Regions from separate parts of the Paenibacillus sp. FSL P2-0121 genome, predicted to be linked through region 1. Evidence: predicted binding sites of a transcription regulator. Region 1 holds the regulator's gene; the other holds the start of a gene.
What was found. Region 1 encodes CtsR, which represses protease genes until heat stress. Its sites were predicted from a motif close to ATGGTCAATAAAGGTCAAACA; they were not measured.

Region 1 (16,470 bases):
TAGTGACGCGGACTGATGGATGTCCGTCTAAGCAGTGAGGCTGATGTGTAGGCAAATCCGCACATCATTAAGGCTGGGCTGTGATGGGGAGCGAAAATTGTAGTAGCGAAGGTCATGATCTCACACTGCCAAGAAAAGCCTCTAGCCAGGAGAAGGTGCCCGTACCGCAAACCGACACAGGTAGGCGAGAAGAGAATTCTAAGGCGCGCGGAAGAACTCTCGTTAAGGAACTCGGCAAAATGACCCCGTAACTTCGGGAGAAGGGGTGCCCCGGTAGTGTGAATAGCACGAGGGGGCCGCAGTGAAAAGGCCCAAGCGACTGTTTAGCAAAAACACAGGTCTGTGCGAAGCCGCAAGGCGAAGTATACGGGCTGACGCCTGCCCGGTGCTGGAAGGTTAAGGGGAGTGGTTAGGGGTAACCCGAAGCTATGAACCGAAGCCCCAGTAAACGGCGGCCGTAACTATAACGGTCCTAAGGTAGCGAAATTCCTTGTCAGGTAAATTCTGACCCGCACGAATGGCGTAACGACTTGGGCGCTGTCTCAACGAGAGATCCGGTGAAATTTTAATACCTGTGAAGATGCAGGTTACCCGCGACAAGACGGAAAGACCCCATGGAGCTTTACTGCAGCTTGATATTGAATTTGGGTACGATCTGTACAGGATAGGTGGGAGCCGTAGAAATCGGAGCGCAAGCTTCGGTGGAGGCGCCGTTGGGATACCACCCTGATCGTATCTAGGTTCTAACCTAGTACCCTTATCGGGTACGGGGACCGTGTCAGGCGGGCAGTTTGACTGGGGCGGTCGCCTCCTAAAGAGTAACGGAGGCGTTCCAAGGTTCCCTCAGAATGGTTGGAAATCATTCGCAGAGTGCAAAGGCATAAGGGAGCTTGACTGCGAGACCTACAAGTCGAGCAGGGACGAAAGTCGGACTTAGTGATCCGGTGGTACCGCATGGAAGGGCCATCGCTCAACGGATAAAAGCTACCCTGGGGATAACAGGCTTATCTCCCCCAAGAGTCCACATCGACGGGGAGGTTTGGCACCTCGATGTCGGCTCATCGCATCCTGGGGCTGAAGTAGGTCCCAAGGGTTGGGCTGTTCGCCCATTAAAGCGGTACGCGAGCTGGGTTCAGAACGTCGTGAGACAGTTCGGTCCCTATCTGTCGTGGGCGCAGGAAATTTGAGAGGAGCTGTCCTTAGTACGAGAGGACCGGGATGGACGTACCGCTGGTGCACCAGTTGTTCCGCCAGGAGCATGGCTGGGTAGCTACGTACGGACGGGATAAGCGCTGAAAGCATCTAAGCGTGAAGCCCCCCTCAAGATGAGATTTCCCAATTAGTAAGACCCCTTGAAGACGACGAGGTAGATAGGTTGGAGGTGGAAGTGCAGCAATGCATGGAGCTGACCAATACTAATCGGTCGAGGGCTTATCCTATACGTAGAATGCAGATTTGTTTCGGATTCAGTTTTCAGGCATCAAGCCTGAAATACGCTTAGAAATTCATTGTCACTTCTGGTGATGAACCGAATTTCACGCGGCAGCGTCTGTTTGACAGACGCATGTTTGGTGGCGATAGCGGAGGGGTTCCACGCGTACCCATCCCGAACACGACCGTTAAGCCCTCCAGCGCCGATGGTACTTGGACCGAAGGGTCCTGGGAGAGTAGGACGTTGCCAAGCACAAATAGACCACTGTTGATAACTCGACAGTGGCTTTTTTGCGTCTATTATAGATTGTGGAAAACTTGTGGATAATTCATTGGAATTTGCAGAAAACTTACGCACATGTGGATAGATGATTAAAAGGCAAAAAATCACCAAATGGTGTGGATTAAGTACATATTTATGTAGATCTGTCAACAGAAAACCTAAGTAATACACGGGTTGCTGTGGATATAGTCATATTTATGTGGATAGAGGGATTAATAAGTGGATAATTATTTTAACTTGAATAGAACAAGATTACAAGACTATTTTTAAAACTGCCTAAGGCTGTGGATAACTAAAAAAAGTTCGAAAAATATCCTTATAATTCGCACACAATACACTCTCTTGTTATACTAACCATAAAAGTAAATTCATAAATGATGAGGTGAGTTTTGTGGATATCAGACAGTTGCACTCAGAAGAGTTTGATCTAAGCATGGATTTATCTGAATATGCTTTTCAATATAAGCTGCCTAGTGAGAAAAGGGCGAATGCTAAGGAAAGATTTAAAGCAGAACGCGTATGGGGTGCTTTTGAAGAAGGTACTTTGGAAGCTAAACTTACTCTTCTTCCGTTCGAAGTGTACATACAAGGTAGATTAGTACCTATGGGAGGGCTCGCAGGGGTAGCGACATGGCCAGAGAATCGCAGACAGGGGCATGTGGCAAAGCTCCTAGCGCATACGCTGCAAACGATGAATGAGGCGGGGCAGACATTATCTTTTCTGCATCCGTTCTTGATCCCCTTTTATCGCAAATTTGGTTGGGAAGTTTATTGTGAATATAAGAAATACTCCATTCCTGTTGCCAAGTTTCCCAAGAAGGTTGAAGTTGAGGGCAAGGTAAGACGTGGTGTTATAGATATCGAAGTATTGGACAACTTATACAATCGTTTTGCAGTTAGATATAACGGAACACTTAAGCGTGATTTGGACTGGTGGGAAAACTCTGTTCTGGATGATGAAGGTCAGACTGCGGTATTTTATTCACAGCTTGGGGAACCTGAAGGATACGTACTATATAAGATAGAAAATAGAGAGCTGGTCATTGATGAATTTGTGTTTTTGAACGAACAGGCCCGGCAGGGGCTATGGACATTTCTTGCGAATCACGATTCGATGGTGACCGGTGCATCGCTAAAACTGGTGCCATCCGATGATATGTTACCCTTTTTGCTGCCTGATCCGCGTATAGAGCAGGAGAATTATCCTTATTTTATGGCGCGTATTGTTAATGCTAAAGCATTCGTGGAGAGTTATTCTTTTAAGCGTCACAACAGTCAGAAGAAACAGGTTATCTATATTGAAGATAAATATGCCCCATGGAATGACGGGTTGTGGGAATGGACTGTCTCCGAAAAGGGAGCAGCAGCTTTCTTGCGTATAGAGGGTGAACGGGATGCAGCTGACTTAAGCTGTGATATTGGTTCGCTGACGATTCTAATGTTTGGATATAAACGCCCGGCAGAGCTGGCTCGTTATGGACGTGTGACTGGTAATCCGACGGCTCTGGAATGGCTCGAAGAAATCATACCGCAAGCTGAAACTGCACTTTTTGATCATTTTTAGAAAATAATTAGGCTCTCCCCTTCGAAAGATGCTGGGAGAGTTCTTTATTTCCGAATACATTCGCTGAAAAAAGTGAAAAATAAGAGAATCCTCTTGGAATTAGCACAGAATATGTTATAATATTAAAAAGTCAAAGAAAGTCAAAGTCAACGCACCTGATGACATACAGTGCGATCCTCTGAATTCGTGAAGTTTTCTTCAGACTTATATGAATGAAGTTCACTAATGAATGTCATTAAGGATGCGGGCCGTAAGCGATATTATGAAGCTTTAAAGAGCACTGGAGGATGAGTGATGCGCAATATCTCTGATATTATTGAACAATATCTGAAGAATATTTTGCATGAAAGTCCCGAAGGTACGGTGGAAATCCAGCGAAATGACCTGGCGGACCAGTTCTCATGCGTACCGTCACAGATCAATTATGTTATTAGTACACGCTTTACACTGGAAAAAGGCTATGTGGTGGAAAGTAAACGTGGTGGCGGGGGATATATTCGTATTCAACGTTTTGAATTGCCGCCCAACGTGGCACTGCATGCCCATTTAAACCATACTATAGGTGGCGGGATAGATCAGAACGCTGCCGAAGGGTTGATTTATCAACTGGAGGAAGCTGGTTTTCTAAGCAAGCGTGAGGCGTGTCTTATGCGCGCTGCTGTTTCTCGGGATTGCCTAACGGTTAAGATTCCATATCGGGATGAGATTCGGGCCAAGATTATGAAGGCGATGTTAATCTCTTTGTTAGGCAAATAATTGTCAATCATAAGGGAGGGGCTTTCGCTTATGCAATGTCAGGAATGTGGCGTCAAGCCAGCAACACTCCATTTCACCAAGATCGTGAATGGAGAGAAGACAGAATTTCATATCTGCGAGAGCTGTGCGCGGGAGAAGGGTGAACTGATCCCGGGAACTGCTGGAGGATTCTCCATTCACAGCTTGCTGTCCGGTCTGCTTGATCTTGAAGGGGCCGGTAAGGAAAAGACGGCTGCTACGAAAACTACGCAGAGTCTGCAATGTGAGAATTGTGGAATGACGTACTCGCAGTTTAGCAAATTGGGTCGTTTTGGCTGCAGCTCCTGTTATAAATATTTCAACAGTGCACTGGACCCGCTCTTTAAACGGGTGCATGGCAGCACTTCGCATGTAGGCAAGATTCCTAAACGTGCTGGAGCACAAATTGTGTTCAAGCGGCAAATTGATGAATTGAAGCTGGAATTACAGCAAAGTATCGCACAGGAGGAATTCGAAACTGCGGCAGAGCTGCGGGATCAAATTCGCCAACTTGAAAAAGAAATGGCACAAGAGTAAAGTCTTTGATATATAGGGGGGATATGACATGTCAAGTCTCCGATTTACTGAACAAGCGCTTAGTGATTGGATGCGCTCGGGAGGCAGTCACTCCGAGATTGTAATTAGCAGCCGTATGCGTATTGCACGTAATTTAGAGCATCTTCCATTCCCTATGCTTGCTTCCTTAGAGCAATCGGAAGAAGTATTAGAGCTGCTGGCCCCTGTGTTTCATGGGGAAACTGCTGCCGAATTCGGATCTTTTCAACTAATAAAGCTTGCTGAAGTGAATGAACTGGATAAAAAGGTATTGGTCGAGAAACATCTCATCAGTCCTAATCTGGCTAATGATTCACGTGGCGCAGCTGTGATATTAAATGAAGATGAGTCGGTTAGCATCATGATTAACGAAGAAGACCATCTGCGGATCCAATGTCTGTTCCCGGGTCTTCAGGTAAGAGAAGCATGGGAACGTGCGACAGCCATCGATGATATCTTCGAATCGGCTGTGAATTACGCTTTTGATGATAAAAGAGGATACTTGACCAGTTGTCCCACCAATGTGGGTACAGGGCTGCGTGCCTCAGTAATGCTGCATTTGCCAGCACTAGTAATGACCCAACAGATCAATCGCATATTGTCAGCAGTGAATCAAGTGGGATTGACTGTAAGAGGAATTTATGGTGAGGGCAGCGAAGCAGTAGGGAATATCTTTCAAATTTCCAATCAGATTACTCTCGGTCAAACGGAAAGTGAAATCATCGAGAACCTTCACAGTGTAGTCACCCAGATTATAGAGCATGAACGAAATGCCCGTGAAAGGCTGCTTGTAGATTCCGCTTTAAGAATTACAGACCGAGTCAAAAGATCTTATGGGATTTTGTGTTATGCAGCTCTAATGGAGCTTAAAGAATCCGCACAACGGCTGTCTGATGTGAGACTTGGGGTTGACCTTGGCATACTGGAAGGCCCTTCGATTTCCGTGCTTAATGAGCTTAACGTTAAGACACAGCCAGGATTTCTGCAAAAAATGTTCGGTGACGAGATGAACGCCACTGAACGGGATATGTATCGGGCGAAACTGCTCCGAGAAACACTGGGAACACAACATTAATATAGATATTTATTATTCATGGAGGTGCAGGAGATATGATGTTTGGAAGATTTACGGAACGCGCACAAAAAGTGCTAGCGCTAGCGCAGGAAGAAGCTGTTCGTTTAGGACACAACAATATTGGCACAGAACATATTTTGCTAGGACTTATTCGTGAAGGAGACGGCATTGCTGCTAAAGCATTAATCGCTTTGGGTCTGGGTCTTGAGAAAATCCAGGACGAAGTGGAGACACTGATTGGCAGAGGCCAAGAACAACCTACGAACATTGCTTATACTCCTCGCGCCAAAAAAGTAATCGAGTTGTCGATGGACGAAGCCCGCAAGCTGGGACATACGTATGTCGGCACTGAGCATATTCTGCTAGGACTTATTCGTGAAGGAGAAGGTGTCGCGGCTCGTGTGCTTAATAACCTCGGCATCAGCTTGAACAAAGCTCGTCAGCAAGTGCTTCAGCTTCTGGGAAGCAGCGAGGCTGCATCCAGTCATAGCGGAACACCTGCTAATGTCAGCACACCTACTCTAGACGGTCTAGCACGCGATTTGACGGCTTATGCCAAGGATGGCAACCTGGATCCAGTTATCGGTCGCAGCAAGGAAATTGAACGTGTTATTCAAGTACTGAGCCGCCGGACGAAGAACAACCCGGTGTTGATAGGTGAACCTGGGGTTGGTAAAACAGCTATTGCTGAAGGCTTGGCCCAAAAAATCATTAATAATGAAATTCCAGAAACACTGCGCGACAAACGCGTAATGACGCTCGATATGGGCTCGGTAGTGGCTGGTACTAAATATCGCGGTGAGTTTGAAGACCGCCTCAAGAAAATCATGGATGAGATTCGCCAAGCGGGGAATATCGTACTCTTTATCGATGAGCTTCATACGCTGATCGGTGCTGGTGGCGCAGAAGGTGCTATTGATGCTTCCAACATTCTTAAGCCGGCTTTAGCCCGCGGAGAACTTCAGTGCATCGGTGCGACTACGCTGGATGAATATCGTAAATACATTGAAAAAGATGCAGCTTTGGAGCGTCGTTTCCAACCGATTACGGTGGATCAGCCATCTCCAGAAGAAGCGGTACAAATTTTATTTGGACTTCGCGATCGTTATGAAGCACATCACCGTGTGAAAATTACGGATGAAGCTATCGTGGAAGCTGTAAAGCTGTCTGATCGTTACATTCCGGATCGTTTCCTGCCGGATAAAGCCATTGACCTTATCGATGAAGCAGGGTCTAAAGTAAGGCTTCACTCTTACACTATCCCGCCAAATCTGAAGGAACTAGAAATGCGCTTGGATGATATCCGCAAGGAGAAGGATTCTGCTGTTCAGAGCCAAGAGTTTGAGAAAGCGGCTGCCCTGCGTGATACGGAGCAAAAAATCCGTGAAGAGCTTGATACGACTAAGAACCAGTGGAAAGAAAAACAAGGACGCACCGATTCTGAAGTTACACCTGAAGATATCGCACAGGTTGTTGCAAGCTGGACGGGAATCCCTGTAAGCAAGCTGAAAGAAGAAGAGACCGACCGTCTGCTTAACATGGAAGCTCTGCTGCATGAACGAGTGATTGGTCAGGACGAAGCTGTTAAGGCTGTCAGCCGGGCATTGCGCCGGGCGCGTGCGGGTCTTAAAGATCCGAAACGTCCAATGGGCTCCTTTATCTTCCTCGGTCCTACGGGTGTAGGTAAAACTGAGTTGGCTCGTGCGCTTGCTGAAGCCATGTTCGGCGATGAGAATGCGGTCATCCGTATTGATATGTCGGAATACATGGAAAAGCACTCCACATCCCGTTTAGTTGGTGCCCCTCCTGGATATGTCGGCTATGAAGAAGGCGGCCAATTAACAGAGAAGGTACGTCGTAAACCATACTCGGTAGTACTGCTTGATGAAATTGAAAAAGCACATCCGGAAGTATTCAACATTTTGCTGCAAGTGCTTGAAGATGGTCGCCTCACCGACTCCAAAGGCCGGGTAGTTGACTTCCGCAATACACTTATCATTCTGACCTCTAACGTAGGCGCACAGGCAATCAAGAAGAATTCAACGCTTGGATTCACGGCTGTGCAAGATGCAGGAGCAGAATACGGCAATATGAAGGGCAAGGTTATGGAAGAGCTCAAGAAGAGCTTCCGTCCAGAGTTCTTGAACCGGATCGACGAAATCATCGTCTTCCACTCACTCGATGAGAAACATATCGCTGAGATCGTTACGTTGATGTCTGATGAGCTGCGCAAGCGCCTGCGTGAATATGATGTTGATTTCGTACTCACGGATGCAGCGAAGGCCTTCTTGGCTAAAGAAGGTTATGACCCAGCCTTTGGTGCACGTCCATTGCGTCGGGCAATTCAGAAGCATATTGAAGACCGTCTTTCTGAGGAATTGTTGAGAGGAAATATCCAAAAGGGTGATTCCCTCAATATTGATGAGGTCGGGGGAGAACTTGTGGTGACTAAAGTGGACGCTCCAGTAGCGCCAGCGCTTGAAAAAGAAGTAGAATCCGAATAAAATAAACAAGGCTTTCACTCCTTATTTATAGAGGAGCGGAAGCTTTTTTTATTGGAAATAGATCAATTTAAAATATACATTTAATGCAAATACCGAATGACCTTTCGTTAAAGGGGTAGAAATGGTAAACTTTCATTAGAAGAAAATGATCCGAATTGTAAACAGTTCGGACCGTAAGGAGAACAAATGGCTAAAGCAAAAACAAAATTTTTTTGCACCGACTGTGGATACGAATCGCCAAAATGGTTCGGGAAATGCCCAGGGTGCCAGGCTTGGAACTCCATGGTGGAGGAAACGGAAAGCGTAGTCAAAACACAGGGAATGAATGCCCCTATTTTTCATAGTAAAGAAAAGGCACAGTCGATCATAAGTATAGAAAGTGACAAGGAACCGCGCATACTGACAGGTATAGGTGAGCTTAACCGTGTTCTCGGTGGGGGGATCGTACCAGGATCGCTGGTACTAGTAGGGGGAGACCCAGGAATCGGTAAATCTACGCTCTTATTACAGACCTCGCACGCCCTTACAACACAGGGATTGCGAGTACTGTATATCTCGGGCGAAGAATCGGTAAGGCAAACTAAGCTGCGCGCGGATCGCCTCGATGCGTTGTCAACGGAGCTTTATGTACTATGTGAGACAAATATGGAAAGCATAGAAGAAGCGATCGAACAAATCCAGCCACAATTTCTTGTCATCGATTCTATTCAGACCGTATTTATGCCAGAAGTAACGAGTGCGCCAGGCAGCGTGACCCAGGTTCGGGAGTGTACGACAAGATTTATGCGTATCGCTAAGATTCGTGGAATTGCAACAGTTCTCGTTGGTCATGTTACCAAGGAAGGGGCTATTGCTGGACCACGGATGCTTGAACATATGGTGGACTGCGTGCTGTATTTTGAGGGTGAGCGGCATCATACGTATAGACTTTTGCGGGCTGTAAAAAACCGCTTTGGCTCTACGAATGAAATCGGCATTTTCGAAATGGGTGAAGCGGGGCTTACCGAAGTAGAGAATCCATCGGAGCTCTTTTTATCGGAACGTCCGCTTGGCGTGGCTGGTTCTACTGTGGTGGCAAGTATGGAGGGAACTAGACCTGTGCTTGTAGAACTTCAGGCACTTGTTGCTGCCACCCACTTCCCTTCCCCACGGCGAATGTGCACAGGCATGGATCACCAGCGGATGGCACTTATTATCGCTGTACTCGAGAAACGGATGGGCATGTTCCTGCAGAATCAGGATGCATACCTGAATGTTGCCGGGGGAGTAAAGCTGGATGAACCGGCGATTGATCTAGCTGTAGCTATTAGTATCGCCTCCAGTTTTCGTGATATTTCAACAAAACCTTACGACGTTTTCTTCGGAGAAGTAGGACTTACCGGTGAGGTAAGAGGCGTTTCGCGCGCGGAAATGCGCGTTAAGGAGGCCGCAAAACTTGGCTTCCGGCGGGTGATTATGCCTGAAAAGAGCATGAAGGGATGGAAGCACCCGCAAGATATCCAGATTATTGGCGTCAGTACCGTAGCAGATGCACTATCGGTCGCGTTAGATTAGGGGGCACAGGGATATGAAAGAATATAACCAATTAGAGAATATGAATGATCTGCTCAGACTGGCGGCACCGGGTACACCTTTTCGGGAAGGTTTGGAGAATGTGCTGCGCGCTAAGACAGGGGCACTTATTGTCGTAGGGTACAGTCCTGAGGTGATGGACGTAGTGGATGGTGGATTCTCCATTAACTGCGATTTTTCACCCAATTATTTATATGAGCTAGCTAAAATGGACGGAGCTATTATTCTAAGTGAGGATTTAAAGCGTATATTGTATGCTAATACACAACTTATACCGGATTCCTCTATCTCATCCATCGAGACGGGGATCCGTCACCGGACCGCGGAGCGGGTAGCGAAGCAAACGGGTAAGCTGGTGGTTTCCATTTCACAACGCCGCAATATCATCACGCTCTATCAAGGCTCGATACGTTATGCACTCAAAGAGATCGGGGCTATTTTGGCAAAGGCTAACCAAGCGATTCAGACACTCGAGAAGTATAAAGCAGTGCTCACGCAAGGACTGACGAATTTGTCAGCTTCAGAATATGAGGGCATTGTTACCGTTGCTGAAGTAGTGGGTGTTATCCAGCGTGTAGAGATGGTTTTGCGCATAAAAATGGAGATCAAACGCTATATCAACGAATTGGGCAACGAAGGACGCCTGATCAGCATGCAGATGGAAGAACTGGTTGGAAATACAGAGGAAGAAGCATGGCTTCTATACAGAGACTATGCTAAGGAAGAGCAGGAAGATAAAATCCGTGAAATTATCGCCGGTCTCAAACGGATAAGCGATGATGATCTGATGGATGACAACCATATTGCCCGTATACTGGGTTATTCTTCTACGGCAATTACCTCTGAAGAAGTGGTGACTCCACGTGGTTATCGCCTGCTTAACAAAATTCCGCGGCTTCCGAATGTGATCATTCACAATCTGGTGGAGCGGTTTGAAATGCTGCCTAATTTGATGTCCGCAAGCATAGCTGAATTGGATGAAGTGGACGGAATTGGGGAGGTGCGGGCCCGTAATATTCAGGATGGGCTCAAACGTTTACAGAAGCAAGTTCTTATTGACAGGCAAATGTAAATAACATACAATCACGTAATATTGGGGACGTTAAAGGCCAAAGTTAGAAAATTGAGGTGAAGAAATGATACAAAAATCAATTCCGAGTCTTTTTACGATAGGTAATTTGATGCTCGGAATGTTTGGTATCATGATGGCGTTTGACGGTAAGATTAGCATGGCCGCTATCATGGTTATTATTGCTATGCTGTTAGACGGCTTAGATGGTCGAGTAGCTCGCGCTCTAAAATGCGAAAGCGAATTTGGCAAGGAGTTGGACTCCTTATCTGATGTCGTTTCTTTCGGAGTCGCACCGGCCGTTATTTTGTACGTCTCAAGCCTGCAGGATTTGAACTCTGCATTAGGCTGGACAGTAACTGCGATTTTTCCGGTGTTTGGTGCTTTGCGCTTAGCCCGTTTTAATGTTCGTCCGGGGGTTCCGGGTTATTTTATCGGTTTGCCAATTCCTGCTGCAGGTGGTGTACTGGCCACATTAGCTCTTTTTAATAAAGATGTTTCGGCTCCGTTTATGATCGTTGCTACACTGCTCTTATCCTATTTGATGGTCAGCACTGTTAAATATCCTAATTTTAAAAAGATTGGATTGCCGAAAAAAGCGGTGGTTGGAGCGCCAGTGGTTATTGTTGTTGCAGTGGCTGTAGCTGTTGTGTTCCCAGAGCAAATCGCTAAGCTGATCTTTGTCTTACTTGGAATTTATGCATTATACGGCTTTAAGCAAAATATTGATCGGTTGACAGCCAGACGCCGTCATCGTCGTCGTAGTCGTTCAGAGGATAAAGTGTATCATTCCAAGAACGGTTAATCGGTCCAAAAGGTAAGGTAACTGAATAAATTATGACCAAAGGTTTTGTCTTCCCTGGGGGATGGCAAAGCCTTTTTGCATTTCCAGCGCTACCCTAAGTTTATCGTCTTGAAAATTGGAACATACTGGTGAGGAATAGATCCATTTAGGATGAATAAAAAGGAGGTGCGTTAGGTTATGTGGAAAAAAGTGATTTTGTCTTTTGCCTTAATATGTGGTGCTTGGTCAGGTTTTTCGCTATACCATGCGCTCGAAAGAGGATTCCCCAAGGGGATGGAAAAGCTGGGTGAAAGCTTACCTGTAGAAGGAAGCATTTTATTTACAGTGCTGGGTGCCATTATTTTTTTGTTTGCGGGGTCTTTATGCGCGGAATGGGGAGGTTCAAAACTGCGGGAGGCGGTTCACTACTGTTCGCGTATTCCAATGAATGAATTAGCTGCAAGTGCAGCTGGGTTAACAGGGGGGCTTCTGTTATCTCTCCTGTTATACCCTGCAATGATCTGGCTTGGGAAAGCTGGGCAGCTGCTGCAAGTGCCAGCTACGTTAGCTTTTGGATATCTGGGGCTGCGGATCGGTTTGGAGAAAAAAGAGGAGCTAGCTGCACTGTGGACATCTGGACGCTGGGGTCAAGCGGCTGAGCCGGAAGGCCGCGGGCTTGAGGAACATAAAATTCTCGACACAAGTGTTATTATCGATGGAAGAATCGCTGACATTTGTAAGACGGGATTTATTGAGGGAACCATTGTCATACCTGAATTCGTGCTTGAAGAGCTCCAGCATATTGCTGATTCTTCGGATCTGTTGAAGCGGAACCGGGGACGGCGTGGGCTTGATATTCTCAATAAAATTCAAAAAGAGCTTGATGTGAAGGTATTGATCTATGAGGGAGATTTTGAAGAAATCTCTGAGGTTGACAGTAAGTTAGTGAAGTTAGCGAAGGTACTCCAAGGTAAAGTAGTCACTAATGATTTCAACTTAAATAAGGTTTGCGAATTGCAGGGTGTTTCCGTTCTGAATATTAACGATCTGGCGAATGCTGTGAAGCCTGTAGTGCTGCCTGGTGAGGAAATCGTAGTTCAGGTCATTAAGGATGGCAAAGAACATGGGCAAGGGGTAGCCTACTTAGACGATGGAACGATGATTGTTGTAGAAGGCGGACGTGAATATATCGGGACTACGATGGAGGTTCTGGTCACTAGCGTGCTGCAAACTTCGGCTGGCCGAATGATATTTGCTAAGCCAAAACTTTTGGAAAAAGCGCAATAAGTGAAGATAAAGTGTATGGGGACTGTCCTATGGGTTGGAAATGCCCGCCAAACACGTTATGATGGGATTATACGTGAAAGACAGGAGCCAGATTAATGTCAAACAGTGTGGGCGTCGTCATTGTGGCGGCAGGCAGAGGAACGCGAATGGGAACTCCGGAGAGCAAGCAATATTTGTTACTGCAGGGGAAGCCGATTATCGTTCATACGCTGGAGGTATTCCAGCAGCACGAATTGATCTCTGAAATCGTGCTCGTAACCGGTGAAGAGGATATTGAACGCTGCCGGGAATGGATACAGCTCTATAAGCTGGACAAGGTTAAGGCTATAGTAACTGGTGGATCTGAGCGTCAGCATTCCGTACATAAAGGGTTGTTGAAACTTACGACACAGTGGGTAATGGTACATGATGGTGTTCGTCCGTTTGTACAGCCGAATGAAATTGAGGCTTGCTACGAACGAGCGAAGCAGATGGGTGCTTCGGTTCTTGCTGTACCCGTTAAGGATACGATCAAACAGGTGGATAATGAAGGACAAGTACTGTCTACGCCGGATCGGCGAAGTCTGTGGGCGATTCAAACCCCGCAGACTTTTCGTCTTTCTGATTTGCTGGAGGCTTATGCAGCGGCAGAGCGGGATGGCTTTCTGGGCACCGATGACTCCAGCTTGGCGGAGCGTGCGGGGATTCCGGTTTCTGTGGTAGAGGGAAGCTACAGAAATATTAAGATTACGACACCTGATGATTTGGATTATGCAGAATTCACAGAAAGAAACAGGGGAGAGGGACAATCATGATCGCTGTAGGACAAGGATTTGATGTGCATCAGCTGGTAGAGGGCAGGCCTTGTATTATTGGGGGAGTTACGATTCCTTACGAAAAAGGATTGCTTGGGCATTCCGATGCAGATGTGCTGCTGCATGCAGTTAGTGACGCGATTCTAGGCGCACTTGGACTTGGTGATATTGGCAGACATTTTCCGGATACAGATCCAGCCTTTAAGGACGCAGATAGCTTGAAGTTATTAGAAGAGGTATGGGCACTTGCTCGTGAGCGAGGATATAAGCTGGGAAATATCGATTCAACGATTATCGCCCAAAAGCCTAAGATGGCTCCGTACATTCCACAAATGACCGAGATTATTGCACGTGCACTTAATGCCGACCCGTCCAAGGTGAATGTTAAAGCTACTACAACTGAGCAGCTTGGTTTTGCCGGACGCGGCGAAGGAATTGCCGCACAATCTATTGTCTGTCTACTCCAAGATGTGATATCATCTTGAGATGGTCTAAGTAGTAAATTAAGTTCAACCATATGAAGCGGAGGGAATACAATGACGGATGAAGTCCGGGTGCGTTACGCACCGAGCCCTACGGGACATTTACATATAGGTAACGCCAGAACGGCGCTGTTTAACTATCTGTTCGCCCGTAATAAAGGCGGTAAATTCATTATCAGAATTGAAGATACAGACGTAAAGCGCAATGTCGCTGGTGGTGAAGAGAGCCAGCTTAAGTATTTGAAATGGCTGGGTATGGATTGGGATGAGAGCGTTGATGTTGGCGGAGAGTACGGACCCTACCGTCAGACAGAACGTCTTGACTTATATCGTGTACATTGGCAGGATTTGCTGGACAGAGGTTTGGCTTACCGCTGCTATTGCACAGAGGAAGAGCTGGAAGCGGAACGTGAAGAACAGACTGCCCGCGGAGAAACGCCTCGTTATTCTGGCAAACACCGTGATCTGACTGAAGAGCAACGTTTAGCTTTTGAAGCTGAGGGACGAGTGGCTAGCATTCGCTTCCGTGTGCCAGAAGATCGTACGTATGCGTTTGATGATCTCGTAAAAGGCAGTATTTCTTTTGACACAAAAGAAATGGGTGACTTTGTTATTGTGAAGAAGGACGGAATTCCGACCTATAACTTCGCGGTAGCTGTTGACGATCATCTGATGGCTATTACTCACGTATTGCGTGGAGAAGACCATATTTCCAACACACCCCGCCAGCTTATGATCTATGAAGCGCTTGGCTGGGAGCCACCTTTATTTGGTCACATGACGCTTATTGTTGGCGACAACCACAAGAAGCTCAGCAAACGGGATGAATCCGTTATTCAGTTTATCGAGCAATATGATGAATTGGGTTACTTACCTGAGGCTCTGGTTAACTTCATTTCTCTGCTTGGCTGGTCTCCAGAGGGAGAAGAAGAGATCTTCAGTAAAGAAGAACTTATTTCTATTTTTGATGCGGACCGTTTGTCCAAAAGCCCGGCTGTATTCGATAAAAACAAGCTGGCGCATCTGAATAATCATTATATTAAGCATGCTGATCCTAAACGGATCTCTGCGCTAGCTATTCCACATCTGCAAAAAGCGGGTAAAATACCTGCTGAGCTGAACGAAGAGCAACAAGCATGGGCGGAAAGCCTTGTCGCGTTGTATCAAGAGCAGATGACTGCAGCTTCTGACATCGTGGCGCTATCGGAACTGTTCTTCCGCAGTCACCTAGAGTTAGAGACGGAAGCAGCGCAGGTTCTGGCTGAAAGCCAAGTTCCTGAGGTATTGTCTGCTTTTCTGGCTAAGGTTGAAGCCTGTCAGGATTTCAGTGCAAGCAACATGGCTGTTCTGATTAAGGAAGTACAGAAAGAAACAGGTCATAAGGGCAAAGCACTCTTTATGCCAATTCGTGTGGCTCTGACCGGACAAACGCACGGACGTGATCTTAATATAACCATTGCTTTGCTCGGCAAAAACCGGGTCATCGAACGTTTGAAATCACAAATTAAGGGCGCTTAAGGTCGTATTTCATACGACTAAACCCCCTTGTCAGTATCTTGTCTTTTGCGCTAAGATAGAATTATATGATAATAGCTGTGATCAGGAGAAGTACGTCCATTGAAGACAATTGCCAGAGAGAATAACCGAGAAAGGGACACCCTTTCGGGCTGGGAGTTATTCATTTGTCCGGGGCAGAACATGCGCCTGTGAGCTGCACGGTTGAATGACCTTTTTAAGGCTCATTAGATCGCGCCGGGAACGTCGCCGTTAATGATGCCAAGTGGAACGAAGAAATTCTGCCGTTTGTTACAATAGCGGCTCATTTGATTCGTTCAAGCAGAGTGGAACCGCGGTTAAACGTCTCTGCAGCATTATGCTGCAGGGGCGTTTTTTGTCTAAATATAAGCAAAAATAATTTTCATACAATACTCTTTGTCTTATATTTCTACGAGATAACAAACCAAGCGAACACTCACCGCATATGTATGATAAGGATGATGGGCCTGGAGACAATACCTTTCTTGTGTACCTGTAAACAGGAGATAAGGAAGTTAAGAAGAGAGGAACCGTGATGTTTAAGCATATTAAGTCGGACATTCGGGCGGTATTTGATAACGATCCTGCTGCCCGCAGCTGGTTCGAGGTTGTCTTCACATATGCCGGCTTGCACGCCATTTGGGGTCACCGGATCGCCCACTCTTTTTTCAAACGCCGCTGGTATACAATGGCTCGTATGGTTTCGCAGTTTAGCAGATTTATGACTGGTGTTGAGATCCATCCTGGAGCTGTCATCGGA
Region 2 (16,470 bases), 790 kb from region 1:
GGAACAAAGGACCACGGTCGAAACCGCGGAAATCTTGATTCGTGAACACTTGTGACAATTGAATAGCACGGTCAGGACGGAAGTTGAGGAACACGACGGAATCGCCGCTCTCTACTGCCGTTACAGGTTTGCCTTCACTGTCTACAATTACACTAGGTTCAACAAATTCATCAAATACCGAGTTTTCATAAGATGAAGTGATGGCTTGCACAGCATCCGTGTATTTAGGGCCTTCACCATAAACCATAGCACGGTAGGCTTTCTCTACACGTTCCCAACGTTTATCACGATCCATTGCGTAATAACGTCCGGACACCGTTGCAATTGTACCCACGCCAACCTCTTCGATTTTAGCTACTAGATCTTGGACAAACTTCTTCCCACTATCAGGAGCTACGTCACGACCGTCCATAAAAGCATGGATATACACTTCATGCATATCTTCTTTTTTAGCCAGGTCAAGCATAGCAAACAAGTGGTTAATATGGCTATGTACCCCTCCGTCGGATACAAGCGCGTAAAGGTGAAGCTTTTTGCCAGTGTTCTTAGCATTTCTAACTGCGCTAACCAGGGTTTCGTTATCGAAGAACTCGCCCTCGCGGATCGATTTATCAATACGAGTCAAATCCTGATAAACGATCCGGCCTGCACCAATATTCAAATGCCCTACTTCGGAGTTGCCCATTTGGCCTGCCGGAAGGCCTACAGCTTCACCGCAAGCAGTGAGTGTAGTGTTAGGATATTGTTTCAGGTAACGGTCATAGTTAGGTTTGTTGGCTTGAGCAACGGCATTACCTTCTGTCGTTCCACGCAAACCAAAACCATCCATGATGATCAAAGCTACGGGTTTTGGAGCTGACATCTTACTTCGCCCCCTCAACCAATTGAACGAAGGAATCCGGTTGTAAGCTGGCACCGCCAACAAGCGCACCATCGATGTCGCTTTGGCCCATGTACTCAGTTACATTCTCAGGCTTCACGCTGCCGCCGTATTGAATACGAACAGCTTCAGCTGTTGCTGCATCATACAGATCTTTTACAAGACTGCGGATGTAAGCAATAACTTCGTTAGCATCTTGGGAAGTGGAAGATTTACCTGTGCCAATAGCCCAGATAGGTTCGTATGCAATAACAACTTTTGCTGCTTGCTCGGCACTAAGACCTTGGAATGCAGCTTCAGTTTGTACTTTACATACTGCTTTAGTTTGATCGGCTTCACGCTCTTCGAGCTTTTCGCCGACACATACGATAGGAGTAATTCCGTGACGGAATGCAGCATGCATTTTCTTATTCACGATTTCATCCGTTTCGCCAAAATAAGCACGACGCTCAGAGTGGCCAATGATAACATAGTCCACACCAAGATCACTTAGCATTACACCACTGATCTCGCCTGTGTAAGCACCGTTATCTTCAAAGTGTAGGTTTTGTGCACCAATCTTGATGTTAGTACCTTTTGCAGCTGCTACAAGTGCAGGCAGGTTAGTAAATGGAGCGCAGATTACAGTCTCAACGCCTTCTACTTCTGCTTTGCCTTTAATTTCAGCAATAAAGCTTTCTGCTTCAGGAACTGTTTTGAACATTTTCCAGTTACCTGCAATAATAGGTGTTCTCATGACTTATGTTGCCTCCTTCTTAGGTCTTACTTATCGTTCAGTGCTTCTACGCCAGGAAGCGCCTTGCCTTCCATGAACTCAAGGGATGCACCGCCACCAGTGGAGATATGATCCATTTGATCAGCCAGGTGGAATTTCTCTGCTGCTGCTGCGGAATCTCCGCCACCAATAACAGTGTAACCTTCAGTAGTTGCACAAGCTTTTGCTACTGCAAGTGTACCTTCAGCGAATTTATCGATTTCGAATACGCCCATAGGTCCATTCCAGACAACCAGCTTGGAGTTCTTGATAATATCGGCATAAAGTTCACGAGTCTTAGGTCCGATATCAAGTCCTTCCCAACCTTCTGGGATTTCATTGTAATCAACGATCTTAGTGTTAGCGTCAGCACCAAATTTATCAGCAACAACAACATCAACAGGAAGCATGAAGTTTTTACCAAGTGCTTTTGCTTTTTCGATGAATCCAAGAGCAACGTCAAGTTTGTCGTTGTCTACTAGTGATTTACCGATTTCAAAGCCTTGTGCTTTAGTGAATGTATAAGACAACCCACCGCCGATCAGGACGTTATCAGCCAAAGACAACAAGTTATCAATAACATCAATCTTGTCTTTAACTTTCGAACCACCGATGATCGCAGTGAAAGGACGTTCTGGGTTAGAAAGAGCTTTACCAAGAACAGACAATTCTTTCTCCATCAAAAGACCGGATACAGCTGGTAGGAAATGAGCGATACCTTCTGTCGATGCATGTGCACGGTGAGCCGCACCAAACGCATCATTAACAAACAAATCAGCCAATTCAGCGAATTGTTTAGCCAGTTCAGGATCGTTTTTCTCTTCACCTGGGTAGAAACGAACATTCTCAAGTACAAGTACGTCGCCTTCGCCTAGCTCAGCGATTTTTGCTTTTACAGCTTCGCCAATTGCTTCGTCAGCTTTAGCTACTGGTTTGCCAAGGAGCTCGGACAGACGTTCAGCAGCAGTAGTCAAACGCATGGAATCTACGAATTCGCCTTTAGGACGACCCATATGACTCGCAAGAATGATCTTTGCACCGTTCTCGATCAAATATTTAATGGTTGGAAGTGTTTCGCGAATACGAGTATCATCAGTAATTTTACCGTCTTCTACAGGTACGTTGAAATCCACGCGTACAAATACGCGCTTACCCTTTACTTCTACATCACGGACGCTTTTTTTGTTCATGATTAATTCCTCCACACCCAAAATTGTTTCTAGCAGGAAACAAGAAATACATTTAGAAAGAGCGGAAACAAGGAATTTCTGTTTCCGCTCTATAGATGTTGCTTATATCAAGTCAATTACTTAGCGATTTTAGCGAATTTCTCCAAAGTACGAACCAATTGTGCAGTGTAGGACATTTCATTGTCATACCAAGCAACAGTTTTAACCAGTTGTTTGTCGCCAACAGTCAATACTTTAGTTTGTGTAGCATCGAACAGGGATCCGAAAGTCATACCTTTGATGTCGGAAGATACGATTTCATCTTCAGTGTAACCATAAGTGTCTGGATCGGAAGCTGCTTTCATTGCTGCGTTGATTTCTTCAACAGTAACGCTCTTATCAAGAACAGTTACAAGCTCAGTCAGGGAACCAGTTGCAACTGGAACACGTTGAGCTGCACCATCCAATTTACCTTTAAGTTCTGGAATAACCAGACCGATTGCTTTAGCAGCACCAGTAGTGTTAGGAATGATGTTCTCAGCTGCTGCACGAGCGCGTCTGAAGTCACCTTTAGCATGTGGAGCATCCAAAGTGTTTTGGTCGCCAGTGTAAGCATGAATTGTAGTCATCAAGCCTTCAACGATACCGAACTTGTCGTTCAGTACTTTTGCCATAGGAGCTAGGCAGTTAGTTGTGCAAGATGCGCCGGAAATAACAGTCTCAGTACCATCAAGAATGTCATCGTTAACGTTGTAAACGACAGTTTTCATGTCGCCAGTAGCTGGAGCGGAGATAACTACTTTCTTAGCTCCACCTTTCAAGTGTTTTTCAGCTGCTTCTTTAGTTGTGAAGAAACCTGTGCACTCAAGTACGATATCAACGCCTAGGTCGCCCCATGGCAATTCTTCAGGGTTGCGGTTAGCAAGAACCTTAACTTCTTTACCATTGACTTTGAAGAAGCCATCATGCACTTCAACATCACCTTGGAATTTACCTTGAGTTGTATCATATTTAAGCAAATGAGCAAGCATCTTAGCGTCAGTCAAGTCGTTGATTGCTACCACTTCGATACCTTCTACATTTTGAATACGGCGGAAAGCAAGGCGTCCAATACGTCCAAAACCGTTAATTCCAACTTTTACACTCATTGAATAGTTCCTCCTAGAATTCGTTTTATTTATTCAAAACAGACGGTGAGGTCTGTCATGACAACAATGTTAAGTATGATGCAAGAAGTATGTTATTGCCTGCAATCTAAAAACTACGAAGATAGCTGTAGTTGATTGTCAATTTCCTTGCCTATTTCTACTGCAGCAGCCTCGTCCGTGACGAGAATATTCTCCTGCCCGAAACGCAGCATGGCATGAATGGCTTTGGCCTTGGGTTTGCCTCCTGCAATACCGATGACTTTCTCTGTCCGGATAATATCTTCTAGACGTAGACCCATCGTAAGCATGGTATGGACAACCTGACCCTCTTCATTGAAATAATAGCCAAAAGATTCGGCCACTGCCCCTTCACCCTGGATTTCCGAGACTGTAGCCTCGTCCAGTTTGCGGCGGCGGGTCATTTCAATGGCATCCCCAATCCCATGTACAATAATACGCGAACTACGGATGGTTTGTACAATCTCTCCAATATTAGAGTCAAGTGCCAGCGATTGGTATGCATCCCCGCTAAGCAAATCAGGGACATGCAACAACCGGTAGTTGGCTCCAACCCGCTTTGCCATGGTTGAGGCAATCGTGTTGGCTTGAATCTCCATACTCTCTCCTAATCCTCCACGCGCCGGAACAAACCAAGCGTTCTTATAGGAAAGGGACAACGGCGGTGCCAGTTGATCAGCCATATCGGCAAGCGTCGATCCACCTGTGACGGCAACTGTATCATCTGCGCGAAGTATACTCAGCAGCGCTTTCGCACCCGCTCGGCCAAGCTCTCGTTTGGTGAACGGCGATGACTCACAATCACCCGGTACTACAATAACTTTATCCAGACCATACGTTGCTCGAATTTTCTCTTCCAGCTCATCCAGACCAAATAGGCTCTTAACAACCGGCTCTAGCAAATCAAGCAGTCTACGTCCAGCAGCGCTAATGCGCATGCCAACACTCTCGATCTCAATAAGCCCTTGCGATTTCAGAAGATCCGTCTCGGCACGCAGTACCCGCTCAGTCATATCTAGCGAAGCGGCTAGCGTTCTGCGCCCAATAATATCGGACAGCATGATCTGATGAAGAATCGTGTACCGTCTCTTAAGGGTTTCCATGAGATCAGGCAGAAGCTGCTTTTGGATATCTAATAAATTACGCATACTTTCACTCCTGCAACTTCGTCTTCCTCTATTCCCTTGTTCATGGTCTCAAAACGTCCCGGGTAAACTTTTTAAGTCCCACCCATATTCTAACCAAATATTGCTCGAAGCGCAAGTCTTCCGAGAGTAGAATTCTCAAGGGCTTGTCTTCTTATACATTAATAAGGTCAGAAAAAGATATAACGCCCGATGCCTGTCCCTAGAGCGCTTGTCCAGTATTAATATTACATTGCAATTGTGTAAAAATTGTATTATAATCATTTTTGTTGCGCCCGTGGTCCAATGGATATGACGTAGGCCTCCGAAGCCTGAGATCCAAGTTCGATTCTTGGCGGGCGCGCCATTAATTTCATTTTTTGCACATAATTTAGTAGTGCCTATACTACTACTTAACCAAAGAGCCGCTTGTCGGCTCTTTTTTTTGAATATAAGTTTGACTTTCTTTGACTTTTTGTTTGAATTTGTTTATCATGTGGGTAATACGGCAAGAGTAAAAATGAATACATTTGAAGAACCAATATCAAGGAGGTTTTCCACGTGAGTTATATTCCTATGGTAGTAGAACAGAGCAACCGCGGCGAGCGCGCTTATGACATCTATTCCCGCCTGCTGAAGGACCGCATCATTTTCCTTGGAACGGAGGTTAATGACGTGGTAGCCAATTCTATCATCGCACAAATGCTGTTCTTGGCTGCCGAAGATCCTGACAAGGACATTCACCTTTACGTGAATAGCCCAGGCGGTTCCATTACTGCAGGTATGGCTATTTTTGATACAATGCAGTACATTAAACCAGACGTTTCCACCATCTGTGTGGGTATGGCAGCTTCCATGGGAGCTTTCCTGCTAAACGCTGGCGCCAAAGGCAAACGCTTCGCACTGCCTAACAGCGAGATCATGATCCACCAGCCTCTGGGTGGTGCTCAAGGTCAAGCAACGGACATTGAAATCCGTGCCCGCCGCATCCTTAAATTGCGCGATAAGCTGAACCGTATTCTAGCAGAACGTACGGGTCAACCTCTAGAACGTATTGAGAAGGATACAGATCGCGACTACTTCATGACTGCTGCAGACGCGGCTGAATACGGTATCGTAGATAAAGTAATCGAGAAGACATTGCCTAGCGGTGTGTAAGCTATAAAGTAAAAATATAAAGAGGCTGTGCTCTAACCATAACGGATAGGGCACAGCCTCTTTATATTTTATAGAAGACCTAAATCCAATTAAGCCAGCCCGCCATAACCTAGCGCATCCAGCTTCTCGGCAATTACGCGATAACCCCGGCCATTCGGATGCAAATGATCAATGGATAACAGCCCTCTCTCATTTCCTGCGAACTCACTGTAAATCGAAGCAAATCCACATACTCGGCTGCTGTACTGTGCTGCGTATTGATTAAACTGCCTGACCCACTCTGTCGCACCAACCACCTGAGGATAGGGGTTATATAATCCCACAATTCTAATGATAAAAGGTCTACGCGTCCTCGCCTTCAATTGTATAAGGATATTCATAATTGCAGAGAAATTTTGTTTGCATTCCTGAAGCGATCTGCGCAGTTCTGCGGATAAGTTGCCTTGCTGTCTTGCTGCTGATTTGGCCGCGTGAATCAAATCATTACCACCGATAGACACAGTGATGATATCGGCTTCTCGAACGGCTTCACGCATCATGGAATTTCCGCGCAGCCGCTGCTCCAGCTCTGAAGTAGTCATTCCGTTCACGCCTAAATTCGTAGAGGCTACAGTAGTCCGCAGTCTCCCTTCTGCCATTCTACGGTACACCGGAACAAAACCGTTACCTGGCAGAGCACCAAATCCAGTCGTCAAGGAATCGCCAATTGCAGTATATTGGTAGCCCATAGCTCTCCCCCGTTCATAAACTAGTTACTCCCTTTAGCATATGAACAAGAGACAACTCTGGTAAGGGGGAGATGTCTTGTGCCGACATTAGCGGAGACGAAGAGTTTCCATTTATTTCATGCCGGCAAACGGGCTACTGCCATCCGGCAAAAGCTCTTTGAAACTAAAAGTATACTCAGGGAAGCCTGCAGCATACGCTGTGTACTCATATAATTGGAAGAACAGAACAACCTTGTCGTCCTTCAGATAGAAATATTTCTCCGTATTCAATCCGTTGAATCCTCCCAAATAACTATCCTCTGCCTTCAGCAGCTTGCTCAGCTTTGCATTCAGCTGTTTTTTGTAGTTTGGATTAGCTCCAAACAGGTCGCCCAACAGTAGACGTTTACCATCCTTAAGCGAGAAGGTGAAGGCTTCACGGTTAGTCATTCCATGGGCGCCGCCCGTATCACTATACTGATGCATCACTATGCTGATCACACCATTCTGATTGTAGGTCACTACATAACCTGAATCATAGGTGTATTTGGGCTCTGCTCCATCTCGATCGGAGATATCCTGTTCTGCACCCGCCGCGAATTTCATAACACTTTCCTTCAAAGTATTATTAATAGCTTGTTGCGCACTGGAGTTGCCCAATCCACTGATCTTCGGATAATCAAGCTGAATAAAAGCTTCTGCCCGATCTTTAGCATAAGTTTCCGTGGTTACCGTCAGCGCGTTCTGCGGTCTGTTCACCACATTCAGCCTACTGGCGGCCCGACTCCAATCTACCTTATAACCCATATAATCATTTAACAATCCTGATGGAACATAGAGGCGATTATTAATTAACTTCCCTTCATACTCTCGAATGAAATAGTTGTTCACCCACACAGAAGTACCGTAGCTGGATAACATCAACTTGGCCTTGGTCGATCCTTTTCCAATCATGTACGCATTTTCCTTCTTATCATACACAAGCGGTAATCCCAACACATCTCGCATAAAAGTTAGGGGAATCCAGGCCAGTCCTTCCTTCAAAATACCTTCCTGCAACGAATTTATCCCGTTTGCCTTTAAAACGATACGCGAATCAATAGCTTTATTCTCCGTTTTACTAGCTGCTGCATAACCCGTTTCGCTGGGCAGTAGGCCTCCAACAAACAATAAACCTGCTGACATCAGACCTATGCCCCATTTGCGCGCTGATTCTTTTGAAATAATATTCATCATCTTATTTTTCCTCTCCTTTCCAATTTATTAAACAGAATCGTAGAGAACTTACACAAAAAAAGAGGCGCCCCCCCACTATTACTAGTGGAAGACACCTCTCCTCTCTGCATTCACCTTGTTCTGATACTATTTCAATTCATACATTACGCTCAGCTGAGTTGTAACTTTAACTACTCCGGGTTGCACGGATGTGCTTGCACCAGCATCTGCTGCAGCCATATTCATTTTTAGATTCTGTTCAAAATAAACCGGAGTGATATCGCCATCATTTTGGCTGACCGTGATCACTTGACCCAAGCTGCGTTTAGCTGCCTTAGCAATAGCCCCTGCTTTAACATCTGCATTCGCCATCGCTTTTTCAATCACCTGAGCTTCAAATGCAGAAGTATCTTCCACAGAAAAACGTGCATTTCCGATATTATTCGCCCCTGCCGCAGATGCAGCGTCCAGCAATTCACCAACCTTGGTCAGATCTCTATAAGACACTAACAGCGTATGATTGGCGTTGTACCCCTTCACTTGCTGTCCTTCTTTTTCGCTGTAACTATAATTGGGTTGCACATAAAACTGCGTGCTTTGAATATCTTTATCTGCAATTTTCCAAGTATTCTTCAGTAAAGTCATAATCTTCTGAATTTTAGCGGCATTGGTCTTCTGCGCTTCTTGCGCAGTTGTGGCTGTAGTATCCACACCGATGGACAAGTATACGATATCCGGCTTGAGGGACAATTCGCCTTTACCTACTACACTAACGACATTTTTCTGCACTTCATCTGCGTAAGCCTTTGCAGGACCTTGGAAAACACCACTCATGCTGATCCCTCCAATTAACAAACTCCCTACGATCATCACTGAACCAATTTTCTTCAATAAACCTTTCATATTTGCCAGCCCCTTTCATTTCTTGTGATTTGTTATTATCCTCTAGACGAGTCATTTTGGTAAATGTTGCACGTTCTCCATCTATTTTTTGGTATTAAAAAAAGCCCCGAAGGGCTTTTGGTCATGCGATAAATAAAGTCTTCCTAGCAGAAACGATGTTGTCTTCCTATTATTGGTTCTCAAGCTCTTCTTTGCTGACCAGACTTGTCAAAGCGTTTACAGCTTGATCGGCATCCGCACCGTCCGCGCTAATGTAAATCTCCGTGCCGGAACTGATAGCGAGGCTCATAATCCCCATAATACTTTTAGCATTTACTTTTTTATCATCTTTTTCCACGAAAATCTCCGACGAAAACTTGTTAGCTTCTTGCACAAACAATGCTGCCGGTCGGGCATGAAGCCCTGTCTTCAACCGAACAACTACCGGGTGCTTTGTCATGAAACGCTTACCCCCTAATTGAGTTCTCCCCAAAAGTTTCACATTAATTTTATATTATTATATCATTATAACGTAAACCACACTAGAAAAAAAGTAATTAGCCGCCTCGAACCTTGTCCGCCAGCTCATCAATCTTACGAAGCCGATGATTTACTCCCGACTTACTGACTGTACCTTTGAGCATTTCACCAACCTCCTTGAGGTTGATATCTGGATGCGCCATTCGAATTTCTGCTACTTCACGCAGTTTATCCGGCAAATTCTCCAGTCCCATTTCTCGCTGCAACAGCTTGATATTCTCAATCTGCCGCACCGCAGCACTTATTGTTTTGTTGAGATTTGCGGTCTCGCAGTTCACGATCCGATTCACGGAATTACGCATATCGCGCATAATTCTTACATCCTCAAATTTGAACAGCGCCTGATGCGCTCCAATCAAACTTAAGAATTCAATAATCTTCTCGCCTTCTTTAATGTAAAGAATGAACCCTTTTTTACGTTCAATACAGCGTGCGTTTAGGTGGAATTCCCCAGCCAGATCCACTAATGCTTTACAATGTTCCTCATACATCGAGGAAATCTCCAAATGGTAGGAGGAGCCTTCCGGATTATTAACCGATCCGCCAGCCAGAAAGGCACCGCGCAAATAAGCACGCTTGCAGCAGTTATTCCCAACAATCTCATCATCAATACCATCGGTAAAAATAAATCCTTCCGACACAATTCTAAGATCCTTTAGGATCTCTTGTACACGGTTTGGGATTCTGACGATATAGACGTTATTTTTCTTCAAACGCATTTTTTTACGCACGAGTAGCTCAATATGGACCTGGTAATATTTCTTAAGTAAAGAATATACCCGCCTTGCAATCGCGGCGTTCTCCGTCGAAATGTCGAGAATAACCTTTTTGCTTGAAAGCTGCACAGATCCATTCATACGGATAAGCGCTGACATTTCCGCCTTCTCGCAGCAGGGTTCACTCTCCACCATCGTCAGCTCTTTTTTGGTAAGGGCCGCAAAAGACAAGGGTCTCACCTCTTTCTTGATAAGTACTTCGTTCTCATCTATAAGTTATACCCTAGGGTTTCTGTTTATCCAATCCTGCACAAGCTGATAAATGTGATGACTAAGCTTATCGGTATCATGTCTCAAATAAGTTCGGAATAAAACCAGTTTATCGGCTATAACCTTGTATCCATTGCCATCCAGCGCTTCTTTATCAAGCTGCACCGGGCGCGCGCCCTTCTCGGCGTACTTCGTCTGGACCTGTTCCGGAATCTCACCGTCATTAACAATAACATAATCGAATAAATCGATCCCGATATGATCATATACAGCTTGAAGATGATCGCTGACGGTATAGTTATCCGTTTCACCCGGCTGAGTCATTACGTTGCAGACGAAAATTTTGATAGCATTCGAAGATACAACCGCTTCTGCCAGTTTCGGAACAAGCAGGTTGGGAAGAATGCTCGTATACAGACTGCCAGGACCCAGCAGGATCGCGTCTGCATTCCGAATCGCCTCAAGCGCTTCGGGCAACGGTTCTACATCTGGCGGCTCCAAGGACACTCGTCTGATGATCCCGCCAGCTTCAGGGATTTTGGACTCCCCCGTGATAATCGTGCCGTCCGACATTTCTGCATGCAGGATTACAGCTTCACCGGCCGCAGGCAATACCCGGCCGCGAACAGCGAATAATCGACTGAGCTCCCGTACAGCTGTAACGAAATCGCCGGATATATCCGTGAGCGCAGCAAGAATCAAGTTGCCGAGACTATGACCAGCTAGTCCCTCACCCGTGTTGAAACGGTATCTCATAATCTCTGCCATGAGCGGCTCAACATCAGCCATAGCTGTCAATACGTTGCGGATGTCCCCAGGAGGAGGCATTTGCAGTTCACTGCGCAAAATACCTGAGCTTCCCCCATCATCGGCAACGGTAACAATAGCAGTAATATCTAATGGCTTCTCTTTTAAACCACGAAGCATAACAGATAACCCCGTGCCACCGCCCATAACGACGATACGTGGACGCTGTCTTTGTTCTTCAGCCACTATGACCCCTTCTCTCTAGTGCCGATCACGCTCGGAATCCCTATGACTAACGGTTACGGATTCCGTCTCGCTAACGCCCAGCATTTTACCCAAATACTCAGATATGGCTACGGAACGGTGTTTACCTCCCGTACAGCCAATGCCAATGATAATCTGGGACTTACCTTCCTTGCGATATTGCGGAATTAGAAAATGAAGCATATCGAGCAGTTTGGTCAGGAACACCTGTGTTTCAGGCCACTTCATTACATAATCGTAGACTTCACTGTCCTGGCCGGTTTTAGGCCGCAGATGGTCCACATAATGTGGGTTAGGCAAGAAGCGGACATCAAAGACAAGATCTGCATCAATAGGGATACCGTACTTAAATCCGAAGGATGTAATATTGACGGAAAGCGTACTTTTTCCTAGATGCGAAAACCGTGAAACGATCTTCTCCTTAAGCTGCACGGGCTTCATACTGCTGGTATCTAAACATAACGTAGCTGAATTTTTCAATTCTTCAAGCATTTTACGTTCTAGCTTGATACCATCAAGCGGCAGCCCCTTAGGTGCTAATGGATGATGACGTCGACTTTCCTTGTAACGCTGAACAAGTACTGAATCTGTAGCATCCAAAAACAAGATCTCACAGCCAATGGTTGACTCATCCTTGATATAGGCAAGAGACTCAGACAAAGCAGTGAAGAATTCTCGACCACGCAGGTCAATTACAAGGGCTACCTTGGCAATCTTACCCTTCGACTGTTCAATTAGCTCTGCGAACTTGGGAATCAGCACCGGTGGTAAATTATCGACACAGAAGAACCCTAGGTCTTCCAGACTTTGTACAGCAATTGTCTTCCCCGCACCTGACATTCCCGTAATAATAATCAGGGTGGCTCCAGCCGTTGGGGTATTGTCCAATTCGGTCATAAAAGCGTCCCCTCCCTAGATTTAGTATATGAATACTTCCCGTCTTTTAAGAACGCAGCAAAAGGCCGGCAGCCCCAACAATACCTGCGTCATTGCCAAGCTCAGCTGGAATAATCGAAACACCAGTTTGAAGCGGAGCCGGTGTCAATTTCGCAAACACACGACGAACCTCATCAAATAGAATATCTCCAGCCTTAGACACACCGCCGCCAACGATAAATACTTCAGGGTTAAGCACAGCCGCAACAGAAGCCATGGATTTACCCAGATAGTACGCTGCACGATTTACTATACGGATAGCTACTTCATCGCCAGCCTTAGCCGCATCAAAGACTTCTTTCGCAGCAATCTTCTCTACCATAGAGAGGGAAGTACGATCGCCACGAGCTACTGCATCATTAGCCATGCGGATAATACCTGTAGCGGAGGAAACGGTTTCCAGACAGCCCATGTTGCCACAGCCGCATTGAATAGCTTCCAGATCCGGCACTACTGTGATATGACCAAGCTCACCAGCTAATCCCGCAAAGCCTTGATAAATCTTTCCATTAATAATAATTCCGCCACCGACACCTGTTCCAAGCGTATAGCAGACACAGTTATCAACGCCACGTCCCGCACCGCTCCAAGCTTCGCCCAGTGCAGCCACATTCGCATCATTGTCTATTTTGACAGGCTTGTTCCAACGATCTTCCAAAATGGAACGGATCGGCACATCTCTAAATCCTATGTTAGGCGCAAGGATGATGATTCCTTCACGAATATTTGTGAACCCGGCTACACCCGCTCCTACACCTGCAAGCTGATCCCAAGAGTACGGGGAATCCTCCACAATTTGGCGTACATACTTCTCGATATTATCGATAACAGTATCGACACCCTCTGCAGTTCCTGTAGGTCCCTCATAAGTATGAAGAAGGGTACCTTCAGCATTACAGATTCCAACCTTAATTGCAGTTCCACCCAAATCCACGCCAACGTAGATATTCTCAGACATGTAACAAGCCACCTTTTTTTATACTAAAATAGTTAATCCTAAGTACCAACTATAATAGAAGCCCTCTCTGTGGTCAAGGAAAGACAACACACCCGGGAATTCCTTATTTTAAGAGTATACTCTATTATATTCTAAAAAGACCCCCTTACGCCTAAGTAAGAGAGTCTTGTACCTATATTATTATCTGGAAAATAACCCAACGCACCGATTTATTCTGATAAAATGCGCTTTTGGCCCTCTAATGCTCGGATTGGAGCGATATTCTGTGTGAACTCTAGCGTGCCCATATATTGGCCTGACTCGTCTCGTACAGCGAAGTAACGGATGTAGATAAACTTATCCTTGATATTGATCCAGAAGTCTTCAGCATCCTTACGGCCTGCCTTAAAGTCTTCCAAAAGCTTCTCTACCACATGAACACTTTGCGGGGGATGACAGTTCTGTACTGTACGGCCGATAACCGCTTTAGTTCGGGCAAAGATACGTTCCTTCCCATGTGAAAAATATCGGACAACATCATTCTCATCAATGAAGGTTAGATCTACAGGAAGATGGTTGAGTACGGTCTCCAGCTGATGCAGTGACAACAACCCTGTCTCAAAACGGATGAACCCGCCGGACGGCGTAGCTCCTTCTGTTTCTTCCAGCACTGCGCCGTCCGGCTCAGCGGCCCGCTCAGGGATCCACTCCTGCTCCGGTGCGGTTAGGCAGAACCCGATCTCATCACTCTCCCGGGCGATTTTGACCCATTCATCTTCCGTCAGTTTGTCCAGGGCCATGGGCAATAGAATATTTTCTTCCTTAAAGATCATTTCATTAACTTCCTTGATGATCTCCTCAAGCTGAATGCCTATTTCTGTTGCGTTTCCGCTATAAGTGCTGAGCGCAGCTTTTGCCTCTTTAATCATACGGCGGATATTATCATCCACTCCCCACATTACCTTGGTTGGGCCATAAATGCCGTATTTTTCGAGGTATGGGAACAGCAGATTTTCTTTTCGGCTATAGTGTTTATCAAGATCCAGCAGCAAGCTAAGATCCTCCAACAATTTGAAGATCAGTTCCTCACTATCATTCTTTTGAAACTTTGTTGCGTGCAGATCCATGCGGAAGTTAACAAGTTTTTCGATCTCACGATTCTCCAATTTGAAGGTGTGTACTGGATGGCCTGGCTGCTCCTCGGGCTGGGACGAGCGGTGAATTTGCTCAATAGAGCCTTTAAAGATGGCTGTATGCACCGAACAAAGACGTTGGACCTCGGATACCGGAATTCCTTCTTCGGTCATTAATGAATGCTCCATCGCGGAAATCTCCGCTACGGTAACATCACCCACAGCTTCAGCGAATCGCGCCTTAACCTCTTCTACACTTTTCCCTGCATGCAGCTCTTTAATAATCTCCTTAAGCATAGCCTGGCGACGAGTCTGTTCCGGCACATCAACTTCACGGTTGTTAATCAGTTCGCTCATATTAACACTCCTTTATTAAATAATCTCGAAACCATGACGTTCAAAAGTTTGCTTCACGTGCTCGAGATCCATTTTTTTCAGCTTAATTCCTTTGGATAAGGTCATGAAACGGCCAGCAGTCTGCAGCATGCCAGGCTTGGCAATATCCTTAAAGCCCAGCTCTACCATAATCTCGATGACCTCCGGATGCCGTGATACCATCTCGAATATAGATTCATCCAAACTCAGCACTTTTTCCATCTGACTCTTCTCCTTTATGTGAGAACTATTCTCAATAAAAGATTAGCACAGGCCGTACAGGACCATTGTGATTGCAATCACTAATTCAAAAGAAAGCAATTATCGTTCTTTTTAAGACGGATTATGTATGCTGTGAACCTAAAAAAACTGCCCCCTACGCTTAAAAAGCATAAGAGACAGCCTGATTTGTCATTAATTAATGATTTATTATAGCGTTACTCCTGTTTTGAATATGGAGATCTCACGGAAATTATTCTTTTCATTATTAACCCATTCACCGCTGGCCACCGCAATAATATAGTTTATGAAGCTGCGCAGGACCTCATCTGGAGAACCATCTTCCACCAACACACCTGCATTAAAATCGATCCAATGACGTTTGCCTTCATACAATGGGGTATTGGTAGATACCTTCATCGTTGGCACGAATGTACCAAATGGTGTTCCCCGCCCGGTCGTAAAGATCACCAATTGGCAGCCAGCAGCAGCCAGTGCAGAGGAAGCCACAAGATCATTGCCAGGTGCGTTAAGGAGATTTAAGCCTTTATTAGTGATAAGCTCCCCGTACTTGAGGACATCCATAACTGTAGCGTTCCCGGATTTTTGAGTACAACCCAATGATTTATCCTCAAGCGTAGTAATTCCTCCGGCTTTATTTCCTGGAGAAGGATTTTCATATACCGGCTGTTTATAGTCCATAAAATACTGCTTAAAGTCATTAATGAGATCGACAATTTTGTTGAAAATAGTTTCGTCCGCAGCACGTTCCATTAGAATTTTTTCGGCACCAAACATTTCAGGCACTTCTGTCAGTACAGTGGTCCCGCCTTGAGCAGCCATATAATCAGACAGACGTCCAAGGAGCGGATTCGCAGTAATACCGGATAACCCGTCGGAGCCTCCACATTTCAGACCGATCTTCAGCTCGGAGAGTGATACCTCTTCCCGTTGATCACCTTGTACATTATTGTAGATTTCCTTCAGCAGCTTCACGCCTTCTTCAATCTCATTCCCAACCTCCTGGGAGACAAGGAAACGCACACGATCCTCATCATAGCTGCCCAGCATGTCTTTAAAAATATGCAAATTGTTATTCTCACAGCCCAATCCGAGCACAAGCACGCCGCCCGCATTCGGGTGTTTAACCGCGTTAGCCAGAATCGTACGTGTATTGTCATGATCATCGCCCAGCTGGGAGCAACCGTAGTTATGCTTAAGCACGAGCACGTTATCGAAAGGTGCGATATCTCCAACCTCTGCTTTGAAAATATTGAT

Region 2: the regulator CtsR is predicted to act here: its motif matches at 5,548-5,568, upstream of clpP (ATP-dependent Clp endopeptidase proteolytic subunit ClpP).

Annotation. Positions count from the first base shown of each region.
Region 1 is NZ_CP150245.1:6,357,029-6,373,498, reverse strand. It holds rRNA gene MKY54_RS28260 (23S ribosomal RNA) at 1-1,439, shown strand, start outside; rRNA gene rrf (5S ribosomal RNA) at 1,568-1,684, shown strand; gene MKY54_RS28250 (GNAT family N-acetyltransferase) at 2,106-3,278, shown strand; gene MKY54_RS28245 (CtsR family transcriptional regulator) at 3,573-4,034, shown strand; gene MKY54_RS28240 (UvrB/UvrC motif-containing protein) at 4,065-4,589, shown strand; gene MKY54_RS28235 (protein arginine kinase) at 4,618-5,682, shown strand; gene clpC (ATP-dependent protease ATP-binding subunit ClpC) at 5,718-8,186, shown strand; gene radA (DNA repair protein RadA) at 8,373-9,740, shown strand; gene disA (DNA integrity scanning diadenylate cyclase DisA) at 9,754-10,830, shown strand; gene pssA (CDP-diacylglycerol--serine O-phosphatidyltransferase) at 10,895-11,632, shown strand; gene MKY54_RS28210 (PIN/TRAM domain-containing protein) at 11,810-12,898, shown strand; gene ispD (2-C-methyl-D-erythritol 4-phosphate cytidylyltransferase) at 12,994-13,692, shown strand; gene ispF (2-C-methyl-D-erythritol 2,4-cyclodiphosphate synthase) at 13,689-14,177, shown strand; gene gltX (glutamate--tRNA ligase) at 14,229-15,692, shown strand; gene cysE (serine O-acetyltransferase) at 16,246-16,470, shown strand, end outside.
Region 2 is NZ_CP150245.1:174,478-190,947, reverse strand. It holds gene gpmI (2,3-bisphosphoglycerate-independent phosphoglycerate mutase) at 1-862, opposite strand, end outside; gene tpiA (triose-phosphate isomerase) at 864-1,616, opposite strand; gene MKY54_RS00925 (phosphoglycerate kinase) at 1,643-2,824, opposite strand; gene gap (type I glyceraldehyde-3-phosphate dehydrogenase) at 2,941-3,951, opposite strand; gene MKY54_RS00915 (sugar-binding domain-containing protein) at 4,065-5,117, opposite strand; tRNA gene MKY54_RS00910 (tRNA-Arg) at 5,386-5,460, shown strand; gene clpP (ATP-dependent Clp endopeptidase proteolytic subunit ClpP) at 5,655-6,251, shown strand; gene MKY54_RS00900 (GDSL-type esterase/lipase family protein) at 6,341-6,979, opposite strand; gene MKY54_RS00895 (DUF4163 domain-containing protein) at 7,091-8,194, opposite strand; gene MKY54_RS00890 (SIMPL domain-containing protein) at 8,321-9,076, opposite strand; gene MKY54_RS00885 (HPr family phosphocarrier protein) at 9,246-9,515, opposite strand; gene whiA (DNA-binding protein WhiA) at 9,613-10,542, opposite strand; gene MKY54_RS00875 (YvcK family protein) at 10,588-11,535, opposite strand; gene rapZ (RNase adapter RapZ) at 11,590-12,489, opposite strand; gene MKY54_RS00865 (ROK family glucokinase) at 12,536-13,486, opposite strand; gene MKY54_RS00860 (DUF438 domain-containing protein) at 13,696-14,955, opposite strand; gene MKY54_RS00855 (DUF1858 domain-containing protein) at 14,971-15,195, opposite strand; gene MKY54_RS00850 (altronate dehydratase family protein) at 15,403-16,470, opposite strand, start outside.